One region of the Kocuria sp. WN036 genome, then DNA from elsewhere that is predicted to be linked to it. Evidence: riboswitches for the same ligand, from Rfam matches in the RefSeq annotation. Region 1 holds a riboswitch; each other region holds the start of a gene.
What was found. A riboswitch is a leader RNA that binds a small molecule or an ion and turns the genes downstream of it on or off. The one in region 1 is predicted to bind thiamine pyrophosphate.

Region 1 (9,709 bases):
CAGCGCCGCCGACTGCCCATGGTGGAGCTGCCGGACTACACGCTGGAGGGCGAGGACGGGCCGGTCCGTCTCGTCGACGTCTTCGCCGGGAGGCGGCAGCTCATCACCTACCACCACATGTGGTTCCCCGGCGAGACCTGGCAGTGCGGAGGGTGCACGAGCTTCACCTCGCAGTTCACCCGCCTGGACTTCCTCGACCGCTACGACGCCCGGTTCGTGGTCGTCACCCAGGGCCCGATCGACGAGGCGCTCGCCTACCGCCGTCGCGTCGGCAACCGCATGACCTGGTACTCCACCGCCGGCAGCCCGTTCGGCGCCGACGTCGGGGCTCCTCCGGGCGGAGAGTTCGCCCTGAACGTGTTCTTCCGGGACGGGGACACCGTCCACCGCACCTGGCACAGCAGCGGCCGCGGTGTCGAACAGATCAGCCACACCTTCCCGCTCATCGACCTGCTGCCCTGGGGGCGCCAGGAGGAGTGGCAGGACTCCCCCGAAGGCTGGCCGCAGTCGCCCACCTTCAACGGATGGCTCGGCTCCGAGGAGGTCGCCGCCCTCTACGGCGAGGAACCCGTGAACCGCCCTGCCGCCCCCGCCGACTGACCACGGGGAGGCCCGGCCGACCACGTCACGGCGGGGTCACACCGGGGTGACGTAGGCCCCGGCGATCCCCCCGTCCACCAGGAACGTGGCGGCGTTGACGAACGAGGCGTCGTCGCTGGCCAGGAACGCGACCGCCGCGGCGATCTCCTCCGGCTCCGCGAACCGCCCGGCCGGCACGTGCACGAGCCGGCGCTGGGCCTGCTCGGGGTCCGCGGCGAACAGCTCCTGCAGCAGCGGCGTGTTGACCGGGCCCGGGCACAGCGCGTTGACCCGGATCCCCTCCCGGGCGAACTGCACGCCCAGCTCGCGGCTCATCGAGAGCACGCCGCCCTTCGAGGCGCTGTAGGAGATCTGCGAGGTGGCCGCGCCCATGACGGCCACGAAGGACGCGGTGTTGATGATCGAGCCCCTCCCCTGCTCGCGCATGTACGGGATGGCGTGCTTGCAGCAGTGGAAGACGCTGGTGAGGTTGACCTCCTGCACCCTGCGCCACGCGTCGATCCCGGTGTCCAGGATGGAGCCGTCGTCGGTCGGGTTGATCCCGGCGTTGTTGAAGGCGACGTCCACCGACCCGTAGGCCTCGTAGGTTGCCGCGTAGAGCGCGATCACGTCGGCCTCGTCCGCCACGTCGGTGCGCACGAACAGCCCCCCGACCTCCTCGGCGGCCGCCTCCCCGGCCGCGGGGTTCAGGTCCGCGACGACGACGTGCGCGCCCTCGGCGGCGAGGCGGCGGGCCGCGGCGAGACCGATGCCGCTGGCCCCTCCCGTGATGACGGCGCTGCGGCCGACCAGACGGCGGGCGTTGACCTCCATGGGTCCTCCTTCGGTGGTGGGGGTTCGGTGGTGGGGGTTCGGTGGTGGGGGTTACCCGGGACGGGTGGTGGAACGGCGGCGTCAGTCGGTGGCCAGGAACACGTTCTTGGTCTCGGTGAACGCCTGCGGGGCGTCCGGGCCGAGCTCCCGGCCGAAGCCGGACTGCTTGAAGCCGCCGAAGGGCGTCCAGTAGCGCACCGAGGCGTGCGAGTTGACGGAGAGGTTCCCGGCGTCGACGGCGCGGGACACCCGCAGCGCGCGGCCGACGTCCCGGGTCCAGATCGACCCGGAGAGCCCGTACTCGGTGTCGTTGGCGATCCGGACGGCGTCCGCCTCGTCCTCGAACGGCACCACGGCGAGCACGGGGCCGAAGATCTCCTCCCGGAACACCCGGGAGTCCGGGGACGGGGTGAGCACGGTCGGCGGGAACCACCAGCCGGGGCCCTCGGGGGCGGTCCCGCGGAAGGCGACCCGGGCGTCGTCGTCGGCGAGGAAGCCGGCCACGGAGTCACGGTGCGCGGCGGAGACCAGCGGGCCCATCCGCGTGCCCTCGTCCCACGGGTCCCCGCAGGCGAAGTCCCGCACGGCTGGCTCCAGCAGCTCCAGGAATCTCTCCAGCACGGAGCGCTGGACCAGCACGCGGGAGCGGGCGCAGCAGTCCTGGCCCGCGTTGTCGAGGGCGCCGGCGGGGGCGGACGCGGCGGCCTGCTCCAGGTCGGCGTCCGCGAAGACGATGTTGGAGTTCTTCCCGCCCAGCTCGAGGGTCAGGCGCTTGACCTGCTCCGCGCAGCCGGCCATGATCCGCCGGCCCACCTCGGTGGAGCCGGTGAACACGACCTTGCGGACGGCGGGGTGGGTCACGAAGCGCTCCCCCACCACCGAGCCCCTGCCCGGCAGCACGGTGAGCACGCCCTCGGGCAGACCCGCCTCCAGCGCCAGCTCCCCGAGCCGGATCGCGGTCAGCGGGGTGAGCTCGGCCGGCTTGAGCACCACCGTGTTGCCGGCGGCGAGCGCCGGGGCGAAGCCCCACGCGGCGATCGGCATGGGGAAGTTCCAGGGCACGATCACGCCCACCACGCCCAGGGGCTCGTGGAAGGTGAGGTTGACCCCGCCCTGGACGGGGATCTGCCGCCCCGAGAGCCGCTCGGGCGCCCCGGAGTAGTAGGTCAGCACGTCCCGGACGTTGCCCGCCTCCCAGCGGGCGTTGCCGATGGTGTGGCCCGCGTTGCGGACCTCCAGGGCCGCGAGGTGCTCGAGGTCGGCGTCCACCGCGTCGGCGAAGCGGCGCAGCAGCCGGGCGCGGTCGGCGGGGGCGACGGTCCGCCAGGTCTCGAAGGCCCGCCGGGCCCGTTCGATCGCCGCGTCCGTCTGCTCCAGGGAGGTCAGCTCGACGGTGCCGACGACCTCCTCCGTGGCGGGGTCGATGATCTGCGTGATGGTCATGGGATGCGGGTGTCCTCTCGCTGTGGAGCGTGCTCTGCCCGGCCGGTCCCCCCGGGGCTGTCGTGCCGGGCGCTGTACTGCCGGGCGCGGTCCTGCGCGTAGCCGTGGGCCACGCGGACGAACCCCTCGAAGAGCCGGGAGTCCTTCCGGTTCTCCTCGGGGTGGAACTGGACGCCGAGCGTCCAGCCGCCCTCGGTGGTCTCCACGGCCTCGACCGTCCCGTCCTCGGCGCGGGCGGTCACCACCAGGCCCTCGGCCACCGTCTCCAGGGCCTGGTGGTGGTAGCACGGGGACCACGCCGTCTCGCCCAGCAGCTCGCGGCAGCGGCTGCCCGGCTCGGTGGCGAACTCGACCTCGCCGTACCGGCCCGGTCCGGGCTGGTAGCGCGCGGCGTTCGCGTTGACGTCCGGCAGGTGCTGGATCAGCGTGCCGCCGAGCGCCACGTTGAGGATCTGGGCGCCGCGGCAGATCGCGAACAGGGGCACCCCGCGCTCCAGGGCCGCCCGGGTCAGGGCGAGGTCGTGCTCGTCGCGGGAGGGCTGGGACGAGGTCAGCTCGTGCCGGTCGGCGCCGTAGAACCGCGGGTCCACGTCCACGCCGCCGATGACGACCAGCCCGTCCACGAGCTCGAGCACCCCCGGGTCCGTGCCCACCGGGGGCAGCAGCAGGGGCGTGCCCTCGGCCGCCGCGACGGCCTCCACGTAGGCGCCCGGGACGATCGCCGCCACGGAGCTCCAGACCCCCCAGGAGCCCTCCTGGTAGTAGGTGGTCAGCCCGATCCGCGGCCGGTACCCGGGCCTGCCCGGCTCAGAGGCGCTCGAAGCCACGGCGCAGCTCCCAGTCGGTGACGGCGGCCTCGAAGGCCGCCAGCTCCACGTCGGCGTAGTGCACGTAGTGCTCGACGACGTCCTCGCCGAACAGCTCCCGTGCGAGCTCCGAGCCGTCCAGCAGGTCCCGGGCCTCGCGCATGGTGGAGGGCACCACGGGGGCGTCGGACTCGTAGGCGTTGCCCTCGGTCATCGGCTCCAGCTCGAGCTCCTGCTCCACGCCGTGCAGCCCGGAGGCGAGCATCGCGGCCAGCGCCAGGTACGGGTTCACGTCCCCGCCGGGGAGGCGGTTCTCCATCCGGGCGGACTGCCCGCTGCCCACGAGGCGCACGGCGCAGGACCGGTTGTCCACGCCCCAGGCCACCGAGGTGGGGGCGAAGCTGCCCTCGACGAAGCGCTTGTACGAGTTGATGGTGGGGGCGTAGAACAGGGTGAACTCGCGCATGGTCCGCAGCACCCCGGCGATGAAGTGCTCGTAGGTGCGGGACCGGGCGTTCCGCTCGCGGTCCCAGAAGACCAGTTCGCCGTCCGGTCCGCGCAGGGACATGTGGATGTGGCAGGAGCTGCCCTCGCGCTCGTTGGGCTTGGCCATGAAGGTGATGGACTTCCCCTGCTGGTGGGCGATCTGCTTCGAGGCCAGCTTGTAGACCACGTGGTTGTCCGCGGTGACCATGCCCTCGTCGTAGCGGAACGCGATCTCGTGCTGGCCCAGGTTGCACTCGCCCTTCGCGGACTCCACGGTCAGCCCGGCCGCGTACATGGCGTTGCGGATCTCCCGCAGCAGCGGCTCGACCCGCTGGGAGCCCAGCACGGAGTAGTCCACGTTGTACTGGTTGGCCGGGACCAGGTTGCGGTAGCCGGCGTCCCAGGCGTCCTCGTAGCTCGTGTTGTAGACGCAGAACTCCAGCTCGGTGCCGGTGACCATGGTGAAGCCCATGTCCCGGGCGCGGTCGAGCTGGCGGCGCAGCATGGACCGCGGGGACATCGGGATGGGCTGCCCGCCGTGGCCGGTGAGGTCGCACTGGATGAGGACCTGGCCGGGGTTGTGCGGCATCAGCCGGATCGTGTCGAGATCACAAGCGAACTCCATGTCCCCGTACCCGGAGGACCAGCTGCTGATCGAGTACCCGCCCACGGTGTTCATCTCCGTGTCCACGGCCAGCAGGTAGTTGCAGCCCTCGGCGCCCTCGTCGAGCACCGAGTCGAGGAAGAACTGCGCGTGGTTGAGCTTGCCCTGGAGCCGGCCCTGCATGTCGGTGAAGGCCAGGACCACGGTGTCCACGAGCCCGTCGGCCACGTGCTGCCGCAGCTGCTCGACGGTGAGCATCCGGTCGTTGCGCGGGTGCTGAGGAGTCTGGGTCATGGGTCCGGTCCTTCGTCGCTGGAATCGCTGGGAACGCTGGGGTGCTGGGGTCGCTGGGCGGGGAGTCGGGCGGGACGGGGTCAGTGCAGGTCCGCCTCGGCGGTGCGGATCTGCGCGAACTCCTCCTCGGGGGCGTGGCCCACGAGGCGGTGGCGGCTGTAGAACCAGTAGTAGGCGAGGAAGACGACGAACACGAGCGCGGTGATGGACGCGGCGAGCACGTCGACCAGGAACGTGGCGACCACGGCCACGAGCGCCAGCACCAGGGCGATGCCGGTGGTGACCACGCCGCCCGGGGTGCGGTAGCCGCGCGGGAGGTCCGGCTCGCGCAGCCGCAGCACGATGTGGGAGAGGTTCAGCAGCACGTAGGAGACGGTGGCGCCGAAGACCGCGATGTTGATGAGCAGTCCGCCGTCGCCCGTCACGGCCGCGAGCACGAAGCCCACGGTGCCGGGCACGATGAGGGCGACCCACGGGGTCCGGCGCTTGCCGGTCAGCGAGAGGAACCGGGGCAGGTACCCCGCCCGGGAGAGCGCGAACAGCTGCCGGGAGTAGGCGAACATGATGGAGAAGAAGCTCGCGACCAGCCCGGCCAGGCCCGCGTAGTTGACGATGTTCGCCATCGCGCTGTCCGCCCCGGCGACCGTGCGGATGGCCTCCGGCAGCGGGTTGTCCGAGGTGCTCATCGCCTCCGACCCGGCCGCCCCGGGCACCAGGACCAGCATGAGCGCACCCGAGACCAGCAGGAAGGCCATGGCCACGATGATCCCGCGCGGCATGTCCCGGCGGGGGTCGGCGGTCTCCTCGGCGGCCAGCGGCACGCCCTCGATCGCCAGGAAGAACCAGATCCCGTAGACCAGGGCCGCCATCGCCCCCGCGTAGCCCATGGGCAGGAACGCGCTCGCCCCCGCGGCGTCGTTCGGGACGATGTCGAAGAGGTTGGCGGCGTCGAAGTGCGGCACGAGCGCGACGACGGTCACCCCCAGCGCGAGGACCGCGACCACGGTGATCCCGAACATCAGCTTGAGCGCCTCGCCCACCCCGTACATGTGGATGCCCATGAACACCAGGTAGGTCACGAGGTACACGGGCCAGGAGTTGGTGATCCCGAACAGGCCCAGCGCCTCGATGTAGCCGCCGATGAACGTGGCGATCGCCGCCGGGGCCACGGCGTACTCGATGAGCACGGCCATCCCGGTGGCGAAGCCGCCGAGGGGGCCGAGCGCCCGGCGGGCGAAGCCGTACCCGGCGCCGGCCGTGGGGAGGGTCGAGGAGAGCTCGGCGAGGCCGAAGACCATGCAGGTGTACATGAGGCCCATGAGCACGAAGGCGATGAGCAGCCCACCCCACCCGCCCTCGGAGAGCCCGATGTTCCAGCCGGAGAAGTCCCCGGAGATGACGTAGGCGATGCCCAGGCCCGCGAGCAGAACCCACCCGGCGGCGCCGGAGCGGAGCTGGCGGTGCTGGAAGTACTCGTCGGTGCGGGTGGGCTGTGCTGGGGATTCGGGCATGGGACGATCCCTCCGGGATTCCACAAAGGTCTGAAAACAGACGTTTGGCGCGAGTGGTCACAGTCTGTGGGCTGCCCCGTGCCCCGTCAAGACCCCGCGGGGCGCGGCCGGGCGGCCGCCGGGCCGGGCACGGACCGCGTCGCGGTGGAGCCGGCCCCCCGGATGCCGCAGAATGGTGGGCATGAACCAGACCACGTCCTCAACCACTGACCGCCCCGGCCCCGCCCGCTCCTGGGCCCTCATCGCCATCACGGCGGGCTTCCTCGTCTCCGCCGCCCTGATCATCGCGGTGGGCGTGGTCGCCATGGACCTCACCCACTAGGGCCTCGGCCGGCCGTCCCGGCCGGAGGCAGCGGCGCGCCGTCCGGACCGGGCGGCGCGCCGCTGCTGCTCGTGGCCCCGCCCGGAGCGGTGGGCGGGGCCCCGCCGGAGGCGGTCCCCGGGGACCGTGACACCATGGGCGCACGTCGCACCGCAGGGAGGAGCGCCACCGTGAGCGATCCCGTCCAGCACCCCCGCATCCGGCCCGTGCGCCAGGGCAACGCCTTCGAGGAGGCCGTGGAGCGGATCCTCGACTCGATCCGGCTCGGCCTGTTCCGCCGGGGCGAGCGGCTCCCGCCCGAGCGGGAGACCGCGGCGATGCTCGGCATCTCCCGCGCCACGCTCCGGGAGGCCCTGCACGAGCTCCAGGTCGCCGGGGTCCTGGAGGTGGTCCGGGGCCGGTACGGCGGGACCTTCGTGACCGGTCGCACCGCCCTGCCGGACGAGGCCCTCCCCCCGGTGGACCCCGCGGACGTCGAGGACGTGCTCGTGTTCCGCGCCGTGGTCGAGCCCGCCGCGGCGGAGCTGGCCGCGGCGGCGTCCCTCAGCGCGGCCGCCCGGGAGCACCTGCTCGCGTGCCTGCGGCAGGTCGAGGAGAGCGCCCCGGAGGACTACCGCCCCGCCGACGCACGCTTCCACATCGCGGTGGCCGAGCTGGGCGGCTGTCCCAGCCTGGTCCGCGCCGTCGCGGAGGTGCGCTCGCGGGCCAGCGACCTGCTGGACCGGATCCCCGTGCTTCCGGTCAACCTCGAGCACTCCGACCGTCAGCACCGCGAGCTCACCGACGCCGTCCTGGCCGGCGACGCCCCCGCCGCCCGGGCCGCCTCCCTCGCCCACCTGGAGGGCACGGCCGCGCTGCTGCGCGGTTTCCTCGGCCACGCCGGGCAGTCCGACGACGACGCCCCCGGGGACGACCGCGGCCCGGTGTGACCCGCCGCCGCGAGAAGAACGGGCCGGGCTGCGGGGCCGGTGCTTATACTCGTCCGCAGTGACACGGGGTGCCGGCGCCGCACGACGAGCCGGCTGAGATGACACCCGTCGAACCTGATCCAGTTAGGACTGGCGAAGGGATGTCCTGCCGGGACCGGCCGTGGCCGGCCCGCGTCTCCTCGCCCTGACCCCGGGGAGACCCATGCAGATCGCAGAACAGATCGTCCTCGTCACCGGCGGAGCACGAGGGCTGGGCCGCAGCGTCGTCGAGGCCTTCGCCGCCCAGGGCGCGAGGGTCGTGGTCAACTACCGCGCGTCCCGGACGGCCGCGGAGGAGCTCGTCGACCGGTACGGCCACGAGCGGGCGGTGGCGCTGGCTGCCGACGTCACCGACGCGCAGCAGGTCGCAGACATGCTCCGCGCGGCCCGGGAGCACTTCGGCTCCCCCGTCACCACCGTGGTCAACAACGCGCTGGCGGACTTCTCCTTCAACGGCGACGCCCGCTCCTCCGCGGAGGACATCCGCTGGGAGGAGTTCCACGCCCAGTTCGCCGGCAGCGTCCGCGGGGCGCTCAACACCGTGCAGCAGGCCCTGCCCGGCATGCGGGAACGGGGTTTCGGCCGGGTCGTCAACGTCGGCACCAACCTGTTCCAGAACCCCGTGGTCCCGTACCACGACTACACGGCGGCGAAGGCCGCGCTGCTGTCCCTGACCCGCACCCTCGCCAAGGACCTCGGCGCGCACGACGTCACGGTCAACATGGTCTCCGGAGGTCTGCTGCGCACCACCGACGCGAGCGCCGCCACCCCGGACGAGGTCTTCGACCACATCGCCTCCGCCACGCCCCTGGGCCGGGTCACCACCCCGGCCGAGTTCGCCGACGCCCTGCTGTTCTTCGCCTCGCCGTGGGCGCGCTCGGTCACCGGGCAGAACCTGGTGGTCGACGGCGGGCTGGTCCTCGACTGATGGGGGCCGCCGTGACCGCGCCGCGACAGCTGCACCTCAACGCCTTCCTCTTCGGCGCGGGCCACCACCAGGCGGCCTGGCGGCACCCGGACTCCCCGCTGGAGCGGCTCGGGGACATCGCCCACTGGGAGCGCCTCGCCCGCACCGCCGAGCGCGGCCTCCTCGACGCCGTGTTCTTCGCCGACGGGCACAGCGCCGGTGACGTGGCGGACGGACCCCGGTGGTTCCTCGAACCGCTCACGGCCCTGTCCGCGATGGCGCGGGCCACGGAGCGGATAGGGCTGGTCAGCACGGTCTCGACGACCTTCTGGACGCCGTTCCACGCCGCCCGCCTGCTGGCCTCGCTCGACCACATCAGCCGCGGGCGGGCCGGCTGGAACGTGGTCACCTCCATGTTCGACGCCGAGGCGCGCAACCACGGTCTCCCGGGAATGCCACCGCACGCCCAGCGCTACGCGCGGGCGGCAGAGTTCATCGACGTGACCCGTCGGCTGTGGGACTCGTGGTCCGACGACGCCCTGATCGGCGACCGGCAGGGCCTGCATGCCGATCCCGAGCGGGTGCGCCGGATCGACCACGCCGGCGAGCACTTCCGCGTGGACGGCCCGCTGACCGTGCCGCGCCCGCCCCAGGGGCGTCCGGTCCTGTTCCAGGCGGGCGCCTCCGGGCCGGGCCGGGAGCTGGCCGCCCGGCACGCCGAAGGGGTCTACGCCGTGGCCTACGACCTCGAGAGCGCGCGGGAGTACCGCGCCGATCTGAGGCGGCGCGTCGCCGCGGCCGGACGGGACCCGGAGGGCGTGGCCGTCATGCCGGGCCTGGTCGCCTACGTGGGCTCCACCGAGGAGGAGGCCCGGGCCAAGCAGGCGGAGGTGGACGCCCTGCTGCCCTCGGAGCAGTCCCTGGCCCAGCTGTCCGCGTTCGTCCAGCAGGACTG
Region 2 (9,709 bases), on a different contig from region 1:
CATGACCACGGAACGCACCCTCGTCCTCGTCAAGCCCGACGGCGTGGCCCGCGGCCTCACCGGCGAGGTGCTCGCCCGGATCGAGGCGAAGGGCTACCGCCTCGTCGACCTGCGCCTGCTGCACGCGGAGCGCTCCGTGCTGGAGCAGCACTACGCCGAACACCAGGGGAAGCCGTTCTACGAGCCGCTCGTCGAGTTCATGCTGAGCGGTCCGGTCGTGGCCGCCGTCGTCGAGGGCCACCGGGTGATCGAGGGCTTCCGGTCCCTGGCCGGGACCACCGAGCCGACCACCGCCGCGCCGGGCACGATCCGCGGCGACCTCGGCCGGGACTGGGGCGAGAAGGTCCAGCAGAACATCGTGCACGGCTCCGACTCCCCGGAGTCCGCCGAGCGTGAGATCGGCATCTGGTTCGCCTGAGCCCTGCGCCCGCCGGACCCCGGTGCGCACCGACGACGACGGCCTCCGCCCAGCACGGGCGGAGGCCGTTCGTCGTCGGTGCCGTGCCGCGTCCGGCGGAGCCGCACGGCACCGGGCGGGCTCAGGCCGGGAAGATGACCCCGGCGAACCGGACCAGGACGGTCCCGAAGAGCAGCACGAGCAGGGCGGCGGAGACGAACCACGCCCACTGCTCGGCGCCGCGCGCCACGCCGGCCGGCGCCGGCAGCACCCCGCCGCGCAGGTTGCGGGTCGTGGTGTGCACCAGCAGGACGGTCTGCATCACCCACACGAGCATGCAGTACAGGCACAGGGCGTTGATCTCGAAGGTGGTCTGCCACCACAGCCACAGCACGAAGACCCAGCCGAGGGTCACCCCGATCTGCAGCCCCCACCAGTACCAGGCGGCGAACCGCGCACCCGCCAGCACCGCGAGCGCCACGGCCACGACGACCGCGTAGGCGACGATGCCGATAAAGGGGTTGGGGAAGCCGAAGGCCTCCGCCTGGGGCGTGCGCATGACGGTGCCGCAGGACAGCCACGAGTTGATGTCGCAGCTGGTGCGGTGGCCGGCGTCGAGGAAGAGCTGGAGCCGCTCGTACACCAGCGTGGCGGCGCCGTAGAAGCCCAGGAGCCCGGTCACGAGGGCCACGAGGCCCCAGCGCCGGTCGGCGCGGGCGTCCGGGCCGCGGGACACGGCGGGGGAGTCGTCGAGGCGGGGCGGAGTGGAAGTCACACGCCGATCCTAGGCGATGCCCCCTGATGCTCCCCGGGGGCTCTCCCGGCCCCGTGCCCGCGGGTTGCGGGCCGTGACGGACCCAATCCGGCCCGCACCGGGGCGTCTGTGAGATACTGGCCACGGTCGAGCCCGCCCGTACGCGGGATCTCGGCCCAGTCGGACTTCGACCCCAGGTCGGCAGGACCCGCGGCTCTCATCGGATTGAGCGCGTCCGCCGCCGGCCCAAGACCGTTGCCCTCGTGAGCAGCGGCTCGAAGCCCCGGACTGGCTCGTTGCCGTCCCCGCCCGTTCGCGAGGTGTGCGGGACGCGACGGGTACGCACAGGACTTCTGGCCGCCGCGTGGACCCCCACCGGCGATACGCCGACCAAGCAGCTGCGGGGACCGGGTACGGACGGCGTACCGCGGCAGGAGCACAGCTGTATATGGATGCCGAACAGGTGAACCAGGCCGGGGCGCAGGACGCCCTGGACGCTGGTCAGCAGAACACATCGCACGACGCCCGCCGGGACCTCCCGGTGGCGGAGGCAACGGTGCAGGACACCGCCCCCGAGGTGCCGGGCCACGTGCCCGAGGAGCCGTCGGAGGACGCGCCGGCCGTGCCGGACACTGCCCCCGAGGTCTCGGGCCACGTGCTCGAGGAGCCGTCGGAGGACGCGCGTCCCGCGCCGGACACCGTCCCGGAGGCCGGACCCGACACGCCGGGCGAGGTCCCGGACGAGCCGGCGGAGGTTGCGCCGGCCACCGGCGAGCCGGTGGAGGCCGCGCTGTCCGCGCCGGCCACCGGCGACGCCGCGGGGACCGACACCCTCGACGTCGCGCCCGGGACCGCGGTCCCCGGCGACGAGCGCCCCGGTGCGGTGGCCGAGGAGGCCGCCGCGCCCGCGAACCCCGCGCCCGGCACGCCCGGTGCCGAGGAGGCCGCCGAGGGCGTCGAGCCCGCCGGCGAGACCGAGGACCTGGGCCCCGGGGCCCCGGCCGCCGACGCGCCGGACGGAGCCGGGCAGGACTCCGCCCCGTCCGCCGGGGACGATCGCGCGGACTCCGATGACGGCGCGGACACCGACGACGAGGACACCGACGACGACGGGGAGCCGCGCACGGCGCCGGCCGCCGCGGTGACGGCGACCTCGCTCATGTTCCACGCCCCGGACCTCGACGAGCTGCGCGAGGCCGCTCAGCAGCGCGCCGCCCGGCGCCGGGAGGCGCGGCGCCGCCAGCAGGAGGAGAACGCCTCCGCCGAGGACCCGGGCGACGGTCCCGAGGAGCCGGACACGGCGGAGCTCGCCGACGAGGGTGAGGAGGCCGGCCAGGGGACCGGCGGGAGCGCCACCAGCCGCCGCCGTCGGCGCCGCCGCCGCGGCGAGGTCGACATGGAGCTCGTGGGCGGCAGCGACGACGACCCGCCCAACACGGTGACCCGGGTCCGGGCGCCCCGCGCCGCGGAGACCGCCACGGTCGACGAGGTCGTGGCCGTGAAGGGCTCCACGCGGCTCGAGGCCAAGAAGCAGCGCCGGCGCGAGTCCCGCCAGACGGGCCGCCGCCGCCAGGTGATCACCGAGGCCGAGTTCCTGGCCCGCCGCGAGTCGGTCGAGCGGCAGATGCTGGTCCGGCAGAAGGACAACCGGATCCAGATCGGCGTCCTCGAGGACGGCGTCCTGGCCGAGCACTTCGTCTCGCACACCCAGCAGGACTCCCTGATCGGCAACGTCTACGTGGGCAAGGTGCAGAACGTGCTGCCGTCCATGGAGGCCGCGTTCATCGACATCGGCCGGGGCCGCAACGCCGTGCTCTACGCCGGCGAGGTCAACTGGGACGCGTCGCGGCTCGAGGGCGGGCCGCGCCGGATCGAGGTCGCGCTGAAGTCCGGGGACTCGGTCCTGGTGCAGGTCACCAAGGACCCGGTGGGGCACAAGGGCGCCCGGCTCACGAGCCAGATCTCCCTGCCCGGCCGGTACCTGGTCTACGTCCCGGGCGGGTCGATGACCGGGATCTCCCGGAAGCTGCCCGACGTGGAGCGCGCCCGGCTGAAGAAGATCCTCAAGGACCGTCTGCCGGACGGGGCGGGCGTCATCGTGCGCACCGCCGCCGAGGGGGCCTCCGAGCAGGAGCTCACCCACGACATCAACCGGCTGCGAGCCCAGTGGGAGCAGATCCAGGAGCGGGCCGGGTCGACCAGGACGCTCGCGCCCGAGATGCTCTACGCGGAGCCGGACCTCACGATCAAGACGGTGCGCGACGTCTTCAACGAGGACTTCACCACCATGGTCGTCCAGGGCGACGAGGCGTGGGACAACATCGAGGCGTACGTGACCTACGTCGCACCGGACCTGCTCGACCGGCTCAAGAAGTGGGACGAGGACGAGGACCTGTTCGTGAACTACCGCGTGGAGGAACAGATCCAGAAGGCACTCGAGCGCAAGGTCTTCCTGCCCTCGGGCGGCTCGCTCGTCATCGACCGCACCGAGGCGATGACGGTGGTCGACGTGAACACCGGCAAGTTCACCGGCTCCGGGGGCAACCTCGAGGAGACCGTCACCAAGAACAACCTGGAGGCGGCCGAGGAGATCGTCCGGCAGCTGCGGCTGCGGGACATCGGCGGGATCATCGTGATCGACTTCATCGACATGGTCCTGGAGTCCAACCGGGACCTCGTGCTGCGCCGGCTGGTGGAGTGCCTGGGCCGGGACCGCACCAAGCACCAGGTGGCGGAGGTGACCTCGCTGGGCCTCGTGCAGATGACCCGCAAGCGCATGGGCACCGGCCTGCTGGAGGTGTTCTCCGAGCCGTGCGAGCACTGCGCCGGCCGCGGCGTGGTGGTCCACGACCAGCCGCTCGAGGGCCGCTCCGGCGGCGTCACGAGCGAGTCCCGCGACCAGCGGCCGAACCGCACGGAGCGCAAGCGCGGCCGCGGGGGCCGCAGCGAGCAGCAGCCCGCCCGGACGGAGCAGCGCTCCGCCGAGGCCGATCCCGCGGAGAAGGCCAAGGCCGAGGCCGCGCGGACGGCGTTCGCGACGATCGCCGCCGCCACCCACCACGAGGAGGCGGCCGCGGACGAGCCGGAGCGCGCCGAGGAGGCCGCCCAGCCGGCGGAGTCCCGGCCCGAGGGCTCGGGGCGCTCCCGGAAGAAGCGCCGCGGCAAGCGCAGCCGCGGACGTGGCCAGGGCGGGGACACCGCCGCCGAGCAGCAGCCGGAGGAGGGGGAGGACACCGCCCCCGCCGCCCCGGAGCAGCTCCCCGCCGAGGGGGCGCCGGGCGAGCAGGGCTCGCGCCTGACCATCAACGGCGAGGTCATCGAGCTGCCGCAGGGCCACGCCGTGGTCGTCGAGCCCGCCGAGGCCCGGCCGCTGAGCCTGGACTCCCTCGCGGAGGTCTTCGGGCAGCGGGGACCGGACGCCGGCTCCGCCGCCCCGGAGGCCGCCGCCGAGGCGGTCACCGGTGCGGATGACGCCGCGGAGGGGGCCACCGCCGCGGCGGAGGCCCCGGCCCAGGAGAGCACGGCCCAGGAGAGCACGGCCCAGGAGAGCACGGCACAGGAGCGCACGGAGCGGCAGGCGCCCGCTCCCGCCGCGGCGGTCGCCGCGGAGCAGGCGGACGTCGAGCCCGTGCGGCCCCGGCGGCGCTCCCGGCGGGCCTCGGCCCCGGCGGCGCGGCCCGGCGAGGCCGAGGTGACCGCCGGCCGGGCGGCCGCCGCGGAGGGCGCCCGGCACGAGGCGAAGACCGTCGCCCAGCGCGCCCCGGAGGAGTCCTCCCGCCGGGCGCCGACCGTCGTCGGCGTCGGCGTCAAGGCCGAGGACCTCACCAGCGGCCGGCCCGCCGACCGGGGCTGACCCGCCCCGCCGAGCAGCACCACGGAGGACCCCGACCGGCACGGTCGGGGTCCTCCGTCGTCGCGGACCGTCACGGACCGTCCCGGCCTGCCCGCCCTCCGTGCGGCGGCGTACCGTGGTGCGCACCACAGCACACCCGGGGCCGCCGTCCCGTCCGCCGGGAGAGCGGCCGCCCGCTCCAGGGAGCATCGCCATGACCAGTGCAGACACCATCCGCACCACCGGCACGGAACTGTTCGTCCACCGGGATCCGTCGGCCGTGGACCGTCACTACACGGAGGACTTCGTCCAGCACTCGCCGCTCGCGCCGGACGGGCGCGAGGGTCTCAGGCAGTTCGTGCAGAGCATGCCCGAGGACTTCCGCGTGGACATGGTCCGGATGCTCGACGACCACGGGACGGTGGCCGTCCACTCGGTGTACGAAGGGCTCGGTCCGGAGCCGCTGGTCGGCTTCGACGTCTTCCGGGTGGAGGACGGACGGATCGCCGAGCACTGGGACGTCTTCGAGGCCCTGCGCACGGGCCCCGACGGCGCCCGCCCCCAGCTCGACGGTCCCGTCGCGGTCACGGACCACGAGCGGACGCAGGGCAACAAGCGCATCGCCGCCGAGTGGGTCGAGGCCGCCCTCGTCGGGGGCGACCGCCACGCCGTCCAGGACCACCTGAGCCCCCGGGGCTGCATCGAGCACACCGGCGGCACGCCGGACGGCCCGCAGCCCGCGTACCAGCGGCTGCGCCGCGTGGTCGGCGAGGGGAACTTCGTGCTGACCGTCGCGGAGGCCGTTCCCGGAGGGAACAGCGACGGGGGATCCACCGGAACGGTCGCCTGCTACGACCTCTGGCGCCTCGACGACGGCCGGATCGTGGAGCACTGGGGCGTCTCGCAGCCGGTGCCCGAGCGGATGGCGCACGCCAACGGCATGTTCTGATCCCGTGCGGGGTCCGTGCCGGCTCCCGCACGACGACTAGACTGGCAGGACACCAGACACGGGGTGCCGCACGAGCGGCTGAGAACACACCCGTCGAACCTGATCTAGCCAGTACTAGCGAAGGGATGTCGCAGATGCGCGATGCCGTACCCCCGTCCGACCGCACACCAGGACCCGGGAGGCCGCTGCCGCCGGACCCCGCGCTCGCCGAGGACGCCGCCGCGGCCCTGGCGGACCTGCGCGCCGCGGCGCCGCTGGTGCAGTGCATCACCAACGCCGTGGTCACCAACTTCACCGCCAACGTGCTGCTCGCCGTGGGCGCGTCCCCGGCGATGACCGACATCCAGGGCGAGGGCGGGGTCTTCGCGGAGCTCGCCGACGGCCTCCTCGTCAACACCGGCACGCCCACCGCCGAGCAGCGCGGCGCCGCCTATGAGGCCGTCGGGGCCCGGCGCCGCGCGGGCCGGGCCTGGGTCCTGGACCCGGTGGCGGTGGGTGCCCTGCCCGTGCGCACGGCGCTGGCCCGCGACCTGCTCGGGTTCGAGCCGGCGATCGTGCGCGGCAACGCCTCCGAGGTCATCGCCCTCGCCGGCGGCGCCGGCGGCCGCGGCACGGACGCGACCCACGGCGTCGACGCGGCCCGGGACGCCGCCGCTGCGCTCGCCGAGCGGGCCGGCTCGGCGGTGGCCGTGTCCGGGCCCGTGGACCTCGTGCGCTCCCCGGACGGCACGGTGGTCCGGGTGCCGCACGGCACGCCCCTGCTGACCCGCATCACCGGCGGCGGGTGCGCCCTGGGTGCCCTCATGGCGGCGTTCACCGCCGTGCGCACGGACCCGGCCGCCGCGGCGGTGGCCGCCACCACGGTGTACACCCTCGCGGCCGAGGACGCGGCCGCCGACTCCGCCGGGCCCGGCTCCTTCGCCGTGGCGCTGCTGGACCGGCTGCACGCCGTCACCCCGGAGGGGATCGCCGCCCGGGCGGAGCTCGTGCGCGAGGAGGTCGCCCGGTGAGCCCGAGCCTCGACCCCGCGGCCCTGTCCCTGCACCTGGTGACGGACACCGCCCTGAGCGCTCCCCGGGCGGTCCCGGACGTCGTGGCCGCCGCCGTGCGCGGCGGAGCCACCATGGTCCAGGTGCGGGAGAAGGACGCCCCGGTCCGCGAGCTCGTCGCCCTGCTGACGGCCGTCGCCGAGCGCGTGGGCCGGGAGGTGCCCGTGCTCGTGGACGACCGCGCCGACGTGTACCTCGCCGCCCGCGCGGCCGGCGCCCCCGTGGCCGGCGTGCACGTGGGCCAGTCGGACCTGCCCGTGGCGCTCGCCCGGGAGATCTGCGGCCCGCACGCCGTGCTCGGCCTCAGCGCCGCCACGGCGGAGGAGCTCGATGCTGCCGCCGCGCTGCCGGCCGGGACGGTCGACTACCTGGGCGTCGGGGCGGTGCGGGCGACCCGCACCAAGCCCGACCACCCCGAGCCGCTGGGCGTCGAGGGCTTCGCCCGCGCCGCGGCCCGCACGGCCCTGCCCTGCCTGGCCATCGGCGGGGTGCGGGTCGAGGACGCCCCCGGCCTGCGCGCCGCCGGCGCCGCGGGGCTGGCCGTGGTCTCCGGGATCTGCGCCGACCCGGACCCCGCCGCCGCGGCCGCTCGCTACCTGCGGGCCTTCACCGCCGTGCCCGCCGGGGAGGTGGCCCCGTGACCGCCCGCGTGCCCCGCGTCCTGGCCATCGCCGGCACCGACCCCACGGGCGGCGCCGGCCAGCACGCGGACCTCAAGTCGATCGCCGCGATGGGCGGCTACGGGATGAGCGCCGTCACCGCCGTCGTCGTCCAGAACACCGTGGGCGTGCGCGACATCCACGTCCCGCCGGTCGAGTTCCTCTCGGCACAGCTGGACGCGGTCGCCGAGGACGTCGAGATCGACGCCGTCAAGATCGGGATGCTCGGGTCCGTGCCGGTCATCGAGGCCGTCACCCGGTGGCTCGGGACCCACCGGCCGCCGGTCGTGGTCCTGGACCCCGTCATGGTCGCGACCTCCGGGGGCCGCCTGCTGGAGCGCGAGGCCGAGGACGCCCTGCGCGCGATGCTCGGCCTCGCCGACCTGATCACCCCGAACCTGCAGGAGCTCGCCGTGCTCGCCGGGGAGGACACGGCGTCGTCGTGGGACGAGGCCCTCGCGCAGGGCCACCGCGTGGCCCGCGCCCACGGCACCCTGGTGCTCGTCAAGGGCGGGCACCTCACGGGGGACCGGACGCCCGACGCGCTCGTGGGCCCGGACGCCCCCGAGCCCCTCGTGGCCTTCGACGGCGCCCGCGTGCCCACCGAGAACTCCCACGGCACCGGCTGCTCCCTCTCCTCGGCCCTGGCCACCCTCCAGGCCCGGCACGGGGACTGGCCCCGGAGCCTGCGGATCGCCCGGAACTGGCTGCGCGGGGCCCTCGAGGCCGCCGGGGACCTCGAGGTCGGCCACGGCAGCGGGCCCGTCCACCACTTCCACCACGTCCAGGACGCCCTCGAGAGCTGGGGCACGGCGCCGGAGCGGTTCACCGACGAGCTGTGGGAGGCCTCCGCGGCCGTGCGGCGGGAGATCGAGGAGCTGGAGTTCGTCCGCCTCCTCGGCGACGGCCGGCTCGAGCCGGACCGCTTCCTCGCCTACCTCGACCAGGACCTGCAGTACCTCGACGGCTACAGCCGGGCGCTGGCCCTGCTGGCCGCCAGGGCGCCCGACGAGGAGCAGCGGCTGTTCTTCGCCGCCGGCGCCGTGTCCTGCACCGAGACCGAGGCGCAGCTGCACCGGGCCCGGCTGCGGCACGCCGGGGACGGCGGAGCCCGGGCCGGCAGTGCCCGGGACGGCCTCGGCGAGGTGACGCGGCGCTACACCACGTTCCTGCTCGCGGCCACCGCCGCCGAGCCCTACCCGGTGGGCCTGGCCGCCGTGCTGCCGTGCTACTGGGTCTACGCGGACGTGGGCCGCCACCTGAACGAGCTCGCCGCGGCCGACGGGACCGACGGGCACCCCTACGCGGACTGGCTGGCCACGTACGCGGACGAGGGATTCCAGGAGGCCACCCGCACGGCCCGCCGGCTGCTCGACGACGCCGCCCGCGCGGCCCCTGCGGACGTCCGGGCGAGGATGCGGGAGGTGTTCCTGGAGGCCTGCGCGCTCGAGCGGGACTTCTTCGCCGCGCCGGTGGCGGAGCGCCGGTTGGCGGGCGCTGACCGGATCGAGTAGTCTTGATCTTCGGTGCCCTGCCGGTGCGCGCGTGTAAAAACTCGACACCCCACCTGGCGGCACATGCGGGTGCAGTTCCTGAATTGCGGCGAACCTGCGCTGACCTCGGCCTAGTCCCACGGGCCGGTCACCGTCAGCTCGTCTCAACGTCGTTGGTCCTGACAGGTATGCGCTCGACCCACACTGTTTACACATGACGTCGAGAGAAGTGAGTTCCCAAGTGGTGTACGCGATTGTCCGCGCTGGCGGCCGCCAGGAAAAGGTTTCCGTCGGAGACCTCGTTACCCTTGACCGCGTCGCCGGCGGAGCAGGCAGCACCATCGAGCTCCCTGCCCTGCTGCTGGTCGACGGGGACAAGATCACCTCGGATGCCCAGACCCTGGCGAGCGTCAAGGTCACGGCCGAGATCGTCGAGAACCTCCGCGGTCCCAAGATCTCCATCCAGAAGTTCAAGAACAAGACCGGCTACAAGAAGCGCCAGGGCTTCCGTGCCGAGCTGACCACCGTGAAGGTGACCGGCATCGACGCCTGACCGGCCCGGTCCCCGTCCAAACT
Region 3 (9,709 bases), on a different contig from region 1:
TCCTGACCCTGCTCGCCATGATCCGGGTGTGGAACCGCGTGTTCCTGCGCGCCCCGGAGGACGCGGAGTACCCGGACCCCATCCTGCTGGCCCCGGTGCCCGCCGGCTCCCGGTTCCTGCTGACCTCGGGTGCCGTCGACGACCAGGCGGGCCGCTTCGCGGGCAAGGGCGACGTGCGCCTGATGTCCCCCTCGATGCTCGGCGGCGCCTCGGCCCTCGTCGCCGCGGGGGTGGCCCTGACCGTGTTCGCCGGGCCGCTGTTCCAGCTCGCGGACAACGCCGCGGAGAACCTCGTCCGCCCCGAGCGCTACGTCGAGGCCGTGCTGGACCCCGCGTCCGCGCCGCGGCCCGTCGTGGAGGAGGCCCCGTGACCCGCCCCAAGAATTCCCTGCTCGTCGAGCTGCCGCTGCTGGTGTGGCTCGTGGTGGTGTGGGGCGCCCTCTGGGGCGACTTCGGCCCCGGCAACCTGCTGGTCGGACTGGTCCTGGCCCTGCTCGTCACCTGGGTGCTCTACCTGCCGCCCGTCCAGCTGTCCGGCCGGTTCAACCCGTTCCAGTTCGCCCTCTTCGCCGTGACGTTCGTGTGGCAGGTCGCCAAGGCGAGCTTCGAGGTGATGCTCATTGCGATCCTCGTGGGCCCGCGCGCGCGCAACGCCGTGGTCGGCGTCCAGCTGCGCACGCGCTCCGACCTGCTCCTGACGGCCACCGGCCACACCATGACCCTGATCCCGGGCTCGCTCGTGGTGGAGGTGGACCGGGCCTCCGGCACGCTGTACTTCCACGCGCTCAACGTCCGCAGCGCTCATGAGGCCGAGGACTTCCGCCGGTCCGCCCTCCGGGTGGAGGCGGCCTGGATCCGGATCATGGGCACCCCGGAGGAGCTCGCCGCCCTGCGGGCCGAGCGGGGCGGCGGACGGGCCTCCGGCACGGACCGGCCGGACAGCGCCGCGCTCAGCTCGCCGATCACCGCGAGCCTGCAGATCGTGGGCCGCCGCCGGGACGAGGTGCCCACCGGGTCCCCGGCGGACGCCCCGGGATCCACCCCCACCGACACCCACGAGGAGGACCACCCGTGATGCAGATCGCTGTGGCCGTCGCGGCCGTGCTGCTCAGCGCGGCCGCCGCGGGCACCCTCTACCGCCTCGCCAAGGGCCCCTCCCTGCTGGACCGTGTGGTGGCCACGGACGTGCTGCTGGCCATCGTCGCGGCCGCCCTCGCCGTGGACATGGCCTACCACGGCCACCTCAACAACCTGATCCTCATGGTGATCGTCTCGCTGGTCGGGTTCATCGGCTCCGTGACGGTGGCGCGCTTCGCCACCCAGACCGCCGAGCACGGGCGGTGAGCGCCGTGCTGGACACTGTCCTGGACGCCGCCGCGGCCGTGTGCCTCGTGGTCGGCGCGCTCATGTCCCTCGCCGCAGGGATCGGCCTGGTCCGCTTCCCGGACCTCCTGACGCGCATGCACGCCGGCACCAAGCCCCAGGTCTTCGGGCTGCTCCTCATGCTCACGGCAGTCGCCCTCGAGAACCGCGAACCCGTCATGATCCCGCTCATCGCCCTCGGCTGGATCTTCCAGCTGCTCACCGTGCCCGTCTCGGCGCACATGGTGGGACGCTCGACGTACCGCACCAAGCACCTGAACCGGACCACGCTGACCCAGGACGACCTGCAGAAGGTCCTCAACCGCGCCGCGGAGGGCGGGGCGGAGGGCTCCGCGGAGGGCGTCGCCGCGGGACCGCCGGTGCCGAGCCCGGACGGCCGGCGGGCGGACGGACAGCAGACTGACGGATCGCCGGGGACGCGTTAGGCTGGGCAGGATCGACAGGGCGCACCCGCGTCCCCCTCGGACGACAAGGAGCAGCACTCCATGAACACCAAGGTCCTCGAACTCGTGGGCACCGGCCTCTCGCTCGGCGGCGTGGCGCTCTCGCACAAGGTGCTCGGCGCGGCGTGGACGCGCATCACCGGCGACCCGCCCCCCGCCAAGAACCCGGACCCGGACGAGGCCTGGACGGGCATCATCATCTGGTCGCTCGTCACCGGTCTCGTGGGCACCGTCATCAAGGTCGGCATCTCCCGCCAGATCGCGAAGATGGAGAACAGGCCGCGGACGAACCCCAAGGCCTCGAGCCAGGCCGAGGTCTGAGGCCCGGCGAGCACCTCGCTCAGGGGCCCGTCCGGCCGGACACCGCACCGGTGTCCGGCCGGACGGGCCCCTGCGTCGTTCACCGGCCGTGCGCCGGCAGTGCACGGGGCGGGCGGGGGAGGGGTAGACTCGGTGCCACTGAACGACAGGGGAGCGCCCCGCCGGTGAGACCGGCGCGGCGCTGAGAGTGCGGATCGCCGCAGACCCTCGAACCTGCTCCGGTTAGCACCGGCGAAGGGAGTCGAGCATCTCAGGGGTGCTTCCCCGGGAACGCGCCACCGGCGCGGCCCGCGGAACCCCGTCCCCTCCTGGCACCGACGGCTCGCTGAGCCCAGGAGGAATCCACCGTGAACACCACCACCCACCGCCCCGCCCGCCGCCCCGGCACGTCCCGCGCGTCGTCCTGGCGCGTCGTCGACATCGTCGTGGCCGCCGTCCTCGCCGCCGTGTGCGCGGTCGTCTTCTGGGCGTGGTCGAACCTGCTCTACCCCGTGGTCGGCACGGCCGCGGTCGCCTACCCGCCCGCCGTAGGGCTGATCGCCGGCGGCTGGCTCGTGGCCGGCGTGCTCGGCGGGCTGATCATCCGCAAGCCCGGCGCCGCGCTGTTCTGCGAGCTGCTCGCCGCCGTGATCGAGAGCTTCCTGGGCACCCACTTCGGTCTGCTGGTCGTGCTCTCCGGTCTCGTCCAGGGCATCGGCGCGGAACTGGCCTTCGCCGCCTTCCGGTACCGCCGGTTCGACGCCCTCGTGGCGGCCGTGGCGGGCGCCGTGAGCGGGATCTTCCTCGGCGTCCACGAGAACATCGTCTACAACTACGAGTGGGCGCTGAGCCACCAGGTGGTCTACGTGGTCCTGACGGCCGTCTCCGGGGCGGTGCTCGCGGGCCTGCTGATGCAGGCCGTGGTGCGGGCCCTCGCGGCCACCGGCGTGCTGCAGGGCCTCGCGTCGGGGCGGGCCGTGCGGCGATGACGGCTCCCACGACCCCGGACCCCGTGGTGCCCGCCGGCCGCGGGGCCCGGGTCGAGGCCCGCGGCTTCGGCTGGCACCACCCCGGGCGGGACGCGGCGGCGCTGCGCGGCCTGGACCTCGTGGTCGAGCCGGGGGAGCGCGTGCTCCTGCTGGGACCCAGCGGGGCGGGCAAGTCCACCCTCCTGCACGCCCTGGCGGGAGTCCTCCACGACGACGACGGGCAGTCCGCCTCCGGCGAGCTGCTGCTCGACGGCATGCCGCCGGAGCAGGCGCGCGGCCGGGCCGGGCTCGTGCAGCAGGACCCCGAGTCCCAGGTGGTGCTGTCCCGGATCGGGGACGACACCGCCTTCGGCCTCGAGAACCTCGCGGTGCCCCGGGAGCAGATCTGGCCGCGGGTGCGCGCGGCGCTCGACGACGTGGGGCTGGACCTCCCCCTCGACCACTCCACCGCGGCCCTGTCCGGCGGGCAGAAGCAGCGCCTGGCGCTCGCGGGCGCCGTGGCCATGAGCCCCGGGCTGCTGCTGCTCGACGAGCCGACCGCCAACCTGGACCCCGCCGGCGTGCGGCAGGTCCGCGACGCGGTGGTGTCCTGCCTCGACCGCAGCGGCGCCACGCTCGTGGTCGTGGAGCACCGTGTCGCCGTGTGGGCCGAGGTCGTGGACCGCGTCGTCGTGCTCGGCCGGGACGGGGGCATCACCCACGACGGCGCCCCGGGCCGGGTGCTCGGCGCCGCGGCCGACGAGCTCAGCGGCGCGGGGGTGTGGGTGCCCGGCCGGGTGCCGGCCACGCGTGCGCCCGCTCGCCCCGCCGCGGGGCCCGGTGCCGGTTCCGCCGGGGGTCCCGCCGGAACCCGGGCCGCCGGCTCCGGGACGGACGGCGCACCGCTGTTGAGCGCCACCGGTCTGGGCGTCTCGCGCAGCCAGCCCTCGGCGCGGCAGCTGCGCGCCCGGCGGCGGGCGCGGCGGCGCGGCCGCCCGCTGGACGACGCCGCCGCGGGCCGGGACCTCCCCACGGCGGTGGCCGACGTGGAGCTGACCCTGCGCCGCGGCCGCGCGCTCGCCCTGACCTGGCCGAACGGCGCCGGCAAGTCCACGCTCGCGCTGACGCTGGCAGGTCTGCTCGCCCCCGTGCGCGGCACCGTGCGGGCCCACCCGGTCCTCGACCGAGGCGCGGGCCCCGACCCGCTCGAGTGGAGCGGCCGGGAGCTCGTGGCCCGTGTGGGGACGGTCTTCCAGGAGCCCGAGCACCAGTTCCTGCGGGCCACCGTGCGGGCCGAGCTCGAGCTCGGCCCCCGGCTGGCCGGCACGCCGGTGGCCGAGCGGGAGCGCCGCACGGACGAACTGCTCCGCCGGCTGCGGCTCTCGCACCTGGCCGACGCCAACCCGTTCACCCTCTCCGGGGGCGAGAAGCGGCGGCTGTCCGTGGCCACGGTGCTCGCCACGGACCCGGACCTGCTGGTGCTCGACGAGCCGACGTTCGGTCAGGACGCCCTGACGTGGGCGGAGCTCGTGGACCTGCTCGTGGAGCTCGTCGACGCCGGCACGTCGGTCCTCGCCGTGACCCACGACGAGGACTTCGTGCGGGCGCTCGGCGCCGAGGTGCTGGCGCTGGGCACCCCGAGCGAGCGGGGCCGCGCCGCTCGCACGGCACCGGCGGCGGAAGGGGCGCCGGCCGTTCCTGCCGTGCGGTCCGCGGCCGCGGCCGGGAGTGCCACGGCCGCTCCGGCGGCGCCGGGCGCCGGCGCGGTGCGGGTCGTCCCCGCCCGGCGGGAGCCCGTCCGGTGAGCGCCGCAGCGATCGCGCCGTCGGCCCGGACCTCCCTGCTGGGGCGCACGAATGCGGTGGTCAAGCTGGCCGGGGCGCTGCTGCTGACCGTGGTGCTGCTGCTCAGCGCGGACCCCGTGACGTCGGGGACCGTGCTGCTGGGCGAGGTGCTGCTGCTGGCGCTGGCCGGTCAGCGCCCGCTCGCGCTGCTGCGCCGGGCGTGGCCGGTGGTCGTGGCGGCGCTCGTGAGCGGGTGGGGCACGGCCCTGCTCGCCGAGGACACCGGGCCGGTGCTGCTCGACCTGGGGGTCACCGGGATCTCGTCCGGCTCGGTGGCCGCGGGGGCGGCGATCGCTCTGCGCGGGCTGGCACTGGCGCTGCCCGGGCTGATGCTGGTGCTCACCACGGATCCCACGGACCTCGCCGACGGCCTCGCCCAGACGCTGCGCCTGCCGGCCCGCTTCGTGCTCGCGTCCCTGGCCGCGCTGCGGCTGGTGGGGGTGATGGTCTCCGAGTGGGCCACCCTGGCGATGGCGCGGCGGGCGCGCGGGACGGGGTCCGGGCACGGTCCGGTGGGCGCGCTGCGGGAGTTCGGCGGCCAGGCCTTCACACTGCTGGTGCAGTCCCTGCGACGGGCCACCCGGCTGTCGGTCACCATGGAGGCCCGCGGCTTCGGTGCGGGTCCGCGCACGTGGGCCCGCGTCCCGGGGTACTCCTGGCGGGACGCGGCGGTCCTCACGGGCTGTGCGGCGGCCGCCGCGGCGGGCCCGGCGGTGTCCGTCCTGCTCGGGACGCACCGGTTCATCTGGGCCTGAGCGAAGGATCAGGCCTGCTGGACCCAGCTCGTGACGAGCCTCGTCAGGTCCGGGTCCACCGGCAGCGGCTGGTGGTCGAGCCGGCGCACCGGCACCGCGAGCCGGACGCTGGAAACCAGCCACACGGCGTCGGCTTCCATGAGGTCCGCCGGGTACAGGGGCCCGTAGCCGAGCTCCCAGCCGTCCCGGCGGGCGGCGGCGAAGATCTTGGCCTGCGTGGTGCCCGGCAGGATCCCGTGCGAGGGCTCCGGCGTCAGCAGGGTGCGGCGGCCGGCGCGCACCCGGGCGCAGACCACGGAGGACGTCGCGCCCTCCAGGATCCTGCGCCCCTCCGTGGTGAAGACCGCCTCGTCCGCGCCGAGGGAGCGGGCGTGGCGCAGGGCGGCCATGTTGATCGCGTAGGAGAGCGTCTTGGCCCCGGGGAGCAGCCACGGGTACCCGGCGTCCTGGGCGGGGTCGTGGCCGCGCGGCAGCAGCACCGCGGTCACGCCGTCCCGGCGCTGCCGGAACGTCGTCTCCGGCACGGGGCTCACCACGATCCAGGACCACGGGCCGTCCGCCGGGGTGCCGCGGCTGATCACCACCTTGACGGCGTGCTCGGCCCCCAGACCGCCGTCCCCGCCGGGGGCGGCGTGGGCGAGCGCCAGCTCCACCGCCCCGCGCACGTCCCGCGCCGACGGCACGGGCAGCTGCGCCAGCCGCGCGGAGGCCGACAGCCGCTGGTGGTGGGCCTCGAACTTCTGCACGAGCCCGTCGACGGCGCGCATGGTCTCGAAGACACCGTCACCGCGGGTGAGCCCCTGGTCGTCGATCCGCACGAGCGGGACGGACGGATCGGCGAGGACGCCCTCCGGGTGGGCGGCGTCGAGGACGACGACGGTGCTGGTCACGGATCCTCCTGTCGGTGCGGCCGCGGGGCTCAGCAGACCGGGCCGGGGTGCAGGATGTCCACCTGTTCCCAGACGTGGTCCTCCGCCAGGTAGGCGTCCTCCTGGGCGGCCCAGCGGTCCCAGTGCTCGGCGTAGTAGGAGCCGTCACGGCTCAGCGCGCGGTCGTAGCGCAGGGCGGTGGGCAGCTCGACCCACACGGAGACGTCCAGCAGCTCCCGGGCCTCGGCGCTGCACGCGCCGACGCCCTCCAGGATCACGACCTCCGCCACACGGGTCAGCCGCGGGGTCCCCGGGGAGCCGGTGACCCAGTCCCAGGCGCTCCACTCGGCGTCCCGGCCCTGGTCGAGGGGCGTGAGGACCTCGTCCACGTAGGTGCGGCGGCCGGGGCCGAGCCCGTCCCAGCCCGGGTAGAGGTCCTCGAGGTGGAAGAGCGTCACGTCCCGCACCGGGCGCAGCACCGCGGCGAGCTGCTCGGCGAGGCTGGTCTTGCCGGCCCCCGAACGCCCGTCGATGCCGATGAGGTAGGGGCGGCGGGTGGGGGAGGGGAGCAGCCGCGCCAGGTTGGTGCCGGCGGGGTGGGCCGCCGCGAGCGCCGGATCCAGCTCGAGCTCGATGTCGATCACGCGCGCCCGGCGTCCTGCGCGGATCCCCGGTCGGCGCCGAGCTCCCGGGCGACGGCGCGGACCACGCCCGGAACGGCGGCGTCGATCATGCCCCAGGTGGACTCGAAGTCCTCGGGGCCCCCGTACCAGGGGTCGTAGATCCCCAGGTCGCCGTGCTCGAGGTCCTTCACGGCGGGGTCGAACTCCCGCAGCAGCCGCACCTTGGCGGCGGCGGAGCGGTCCGGTGCGAGCGCCCGCAGGCGCTGCCAGTGCACCACGTCCAGGGCGAGCACGAGGTCCCGGTCGCCGAAGCGGACGGGGTCGAAGACCTGGGCCGCGTGCGCGGAGGCGTCGAGCCCCGCGCGGCGCAGGAGGTCGCCGGCGCGGGGGTCCACGGGGTTGCCGAGCTCCTCGTCGCTGACGCCGGCCGAGTCGATCCGCACGCGCCCGGCCAGTCCTGCGGCCTCGAAGGCGCGGCGCAGGGCGAACTCCGCCATGGGCGAGCGGCAGATGTTGCCGGTGCACACGGCCACGATCGAATACATAGCGCGCAGTCTAAGCCGTCCGGTCCCGGCACGAGAAGTGCGGCCGCCGCCCGAGGGGGCGACGGCCGCGCGGCGCGGGTCCGGTCAGGGCCGGCGGACGGTCGGGTCGAGCGGGCGCTGCTCGTCCGGGTCCAGTCGTTCCTGACGGGCGTCCGGGCGCTCCCGCTCCTGGTCGGCCTGCTGGCCGGAGCTCGAACCGGTCTCCGCGGCGAGGTCGATCTCCTCGCCGTTCTCATCGACCCGCCGGTACCAGTCGGTGACGGCCGGGTCGTGGGAGTCGAAGGTCTCGCCGGCGGCACGGGCGCCCGGGGCGTGCTCCACCTGGAGGGCGAAGTCGTCGCCGTGCTCCTCGATGCCGTGGATCACGGCCTTGCGCACCGCCGTGAGGGCGAACGCGTGGCGGATCGTGGCGGGGTCGCTGCGCAGGTCCTTGTAGAAGGAGACCATCAGGAAGGCGACGATCACCGCGAACGGCAGGGCCGAGACGGTCACGAGGTTCTGCATCCCGGTCAGGGCGTCGTCGCCGCCCACGAGCATCATGACCGTTGCGATGCCGCCGAGGCACAGGCCCCAGAACACGACGATCGGCCGGTTCGGCTCGGGCTGGCCCCGCTGGGACAGCGTGCCCATGACGATGGACGCGGAGTCCGCGCTGGTCACGAAGAAGATGCCGATGACGACCATGGCGAGCACCGACGTGATCGCGCCGAAGGGCAGGGCGTCGAGCATGCCGAACAGCGCGGCCTCCTGGCCGCCCGCGGCGGCCAGGTCGGTCCCGGTGCGCTGCAGGTACATGGACGTGCCGCCGATGACCACGAACCAGAGCACGCACATCGAGGAGGGGACCACGAGCACCACGGTCACGAACTGGCGCAGCGTGCGGCCGCGGGAGATCTTGGCGATGAACATCCCGACGAACGGGGACCAGGACAGCCACCAGGCCCAGTAGAAGACGGTCCAGCCGCCGGCGAAGGCGGTGGCGTCCTCGCCCCAGCCGCCGGTCTGCCCGGTCATCCAGAGGTACTCCTGCAGGTAGGTGCTGAACACGGCGGGGACCAGGTCCAGGATCAGGACGGTGGGCCCGGCCACGAACACGAACAGGGCGAGCAGGAAGGCCAGCAGCAGGTTCGTGTTGGAGAGGTAGCGGATGCCGCGGGCCACGCCGGAGACCGCGGAGACCACGAAGGCGGCGGTGAGGACGGCGATGATCGCGATGAGCCCACCGTTGCCGAGCGGTCCCCAGCCGGCGACGATCTCGAGGCCCCGGGAGATCTGCAGCGCGCCGATCCCGAGCGAGGCGGCGGTGCCGAAGAGGGTCGCGAAGATGGCGAACACGTCGATGAGCCGGCCCAGGCCGCCCTCGGCGCGCCGCTGGCCGATCAGCGGCACGAAGATCCGGCTGATGAGCGGGGAGCGTCCGCGCCGGTAGGCGCCGTACGCGACGGCCGCGCCGACCACGGCGTACATGGCCCAGGGGTTGAGACCCCAGTGGAAGGCGGTCTGGACGAGGGCGTAGACGGTCATCTCCTCGGAGCCGGGTTCCGCCCCGAAGCCGGGGACGCCCGCGCCGAAGTGGCTCAGCGGCTCGGAGGCGCCGTAGAACATCAGGCCGATGCCCATGCCGGCGGCGAAGAGCATGGCGAGCCACGAGAAGAAGGAGTACTCGGGCTTCTCGTCGTCCATGCCCAGGGGGATCCGCCCGGTCCGCGTGAAGCCGACCACGAGCATGAACAGCACGGCGGCCGTGGACAGGGCCGTGAAGAACCACCCGGCGTTGCCGGTGACCCAGCCCAGGGCCGCGGTGGAGGCGGCGGTCAGGGACTCGGTGGAGAGCACGCCCCAGGCGATGAACCCCACGATCAGCGCGGCGGTGACGGTGAAGACCACCTTGTCCGTGCCGTAGTGCAGCTTCTGGTCCTCGACGGCGATGCCGGGGACGAGGGCGGGGTGGATGCCGTGCGGGTAGTTGATCTCGCGCA

Region 2: linked by a shared signal. The riboswitch ahead of thiM (hydroxyethylthiazole kinase) and the one ahead of CK505_RS00945 (3-oxoacyl-ACP reductase) in region 1 are both predicted to bind thiamine pyrophosphate.
Region 3: linked by a shared signal. The riboswitch ahead of CK505_RS04550 (ECF transporter S component) and the one ahead of CK505_RS00945 (3-oxoacyl-ACP reductase) in region 1 are both predicted to bind thiamine pyrophosphate.

Annotation. Positions count from the first base shown of each region.
Region 1 covers NZ_NSKF01000001.1:193,872-203,580, forward strand. The annotation lists gene CK505_RS00910 (DUF899 family protein) at 1-600, shown strand, start outside; gene CK505_RS00915 (3-oxoacyl-ACP reductase) at 637-1,413, opposite strand; gene CK505_RS00920 (aldehyde dehydrogenase) at 1,495-2,856, opposite strand; gene CK505_RS00925 (gamma-glutamyl-gamma-aminobutyrate hydrolase family protein) at 2,853-3,683, opposite strand; gene CK505_RS00930 (glutamine synthetase family protein) at 3,664-5,046, opposite strand; gene eat (ethanolamine permease) at 5,127-6,557, opposite strand; gene CK505_RS18335 (hypothetical protein) at 6,739-6,879, shown strand; gene CK505_RS00940 (FadR/GntR family transcriptional regulator) at 7,050-7,808, shown strand; TPP riboswitch at 7,863-7,966, shown strand; gene CK505_RS00945 (3-oxoacyl-ACP reductase) at 8,011-8,775, shown strand; gene CK505_RS00950 (LLM class flavin-dependent oxidoreductase) at 8,775-9,709, shown strand, end outside.
Region 2 covers NZ_NSKF01000006.1:60,784-70,492, reverse strand. The annotation lists gene ndk (nucleoside-diphosphate kinase) at 2-418, shown strand; gene CK505_RS05820 (vitamin K epoxide reductase family protein) at 540-1,172, opposite strand; gene CK505_RS05815 (Rne/Rng family ribonuclease) at 1,600-5,004, shown strand; gene CK505_RS05810 (nuclear transport factor 2 family protein) at 5,198-5,932, shown strand; TPP riboswitch at 5,982-6,075, shown strand; gene thiM (hydroxyethylthiazole kinase) at 6,067-6,942, shown strand; gene thiE (thiamine phosphate synthase) at 6,939-7,622, shown strand; gene CK505_RS05795 (bifunctional hydroxymethylpyrimidine kinase/phosphomethylpyrimidine kinase) at 7,619-9,154, shown strand; gene rplU (50S ribosomal protein L21) at 9,375-9,686, shown strand.
Region 3 covers NZ_NSKF01000004.1:93,859-103,567, forward strand. The annotation lists gene CK505_RS04525 (Na+/H+ antiporter subunit D) at 1-371, shown strand, start outside; gene CK505_RS04530 (Na+/H+ antiporter subunit E) at 368-1,075, shown strand; gene CK505_RS04535 (monovalent cation/H+ antiporter complex subunit F) at 1,072-1,344, shown strand; gene mnhG (monovalent cation/H(+) antiporter subunit G) at 1,350-1,808, shown strand; gene CK505_RS04545 (DUF4235 domain-containing protein) at 1,869-2,147, shown strand; TPP riboswitch at 2,285-2,404, shown strand; gene CK505_RS04550 (ECF transporter S component) at 2,495-3,115, shown strand; gene CK505_RS04555 (ABC transporter ATP-binding protein) at 3,112-4,899, shown strand; gene CK505_RS04560 (energy-coupling factor transporter transmembrane protein EcfT) at 4,896-5,693, shown strand; gene CK505_RS04565 (aminotransferase class IV) at 5,702-6,583, opposite strand; gene CK505_RS04570 (uridine kinase) at 6,613-7,206, opposite strand; gene CK505_RS04575 (low molecular weight protein-tyrosine-phosphatase) at 7,203-7,730, opposite strand; gene CK505_RS04580 (BCCT family transporter) at 7,815-9,709, opposite strand, start outside.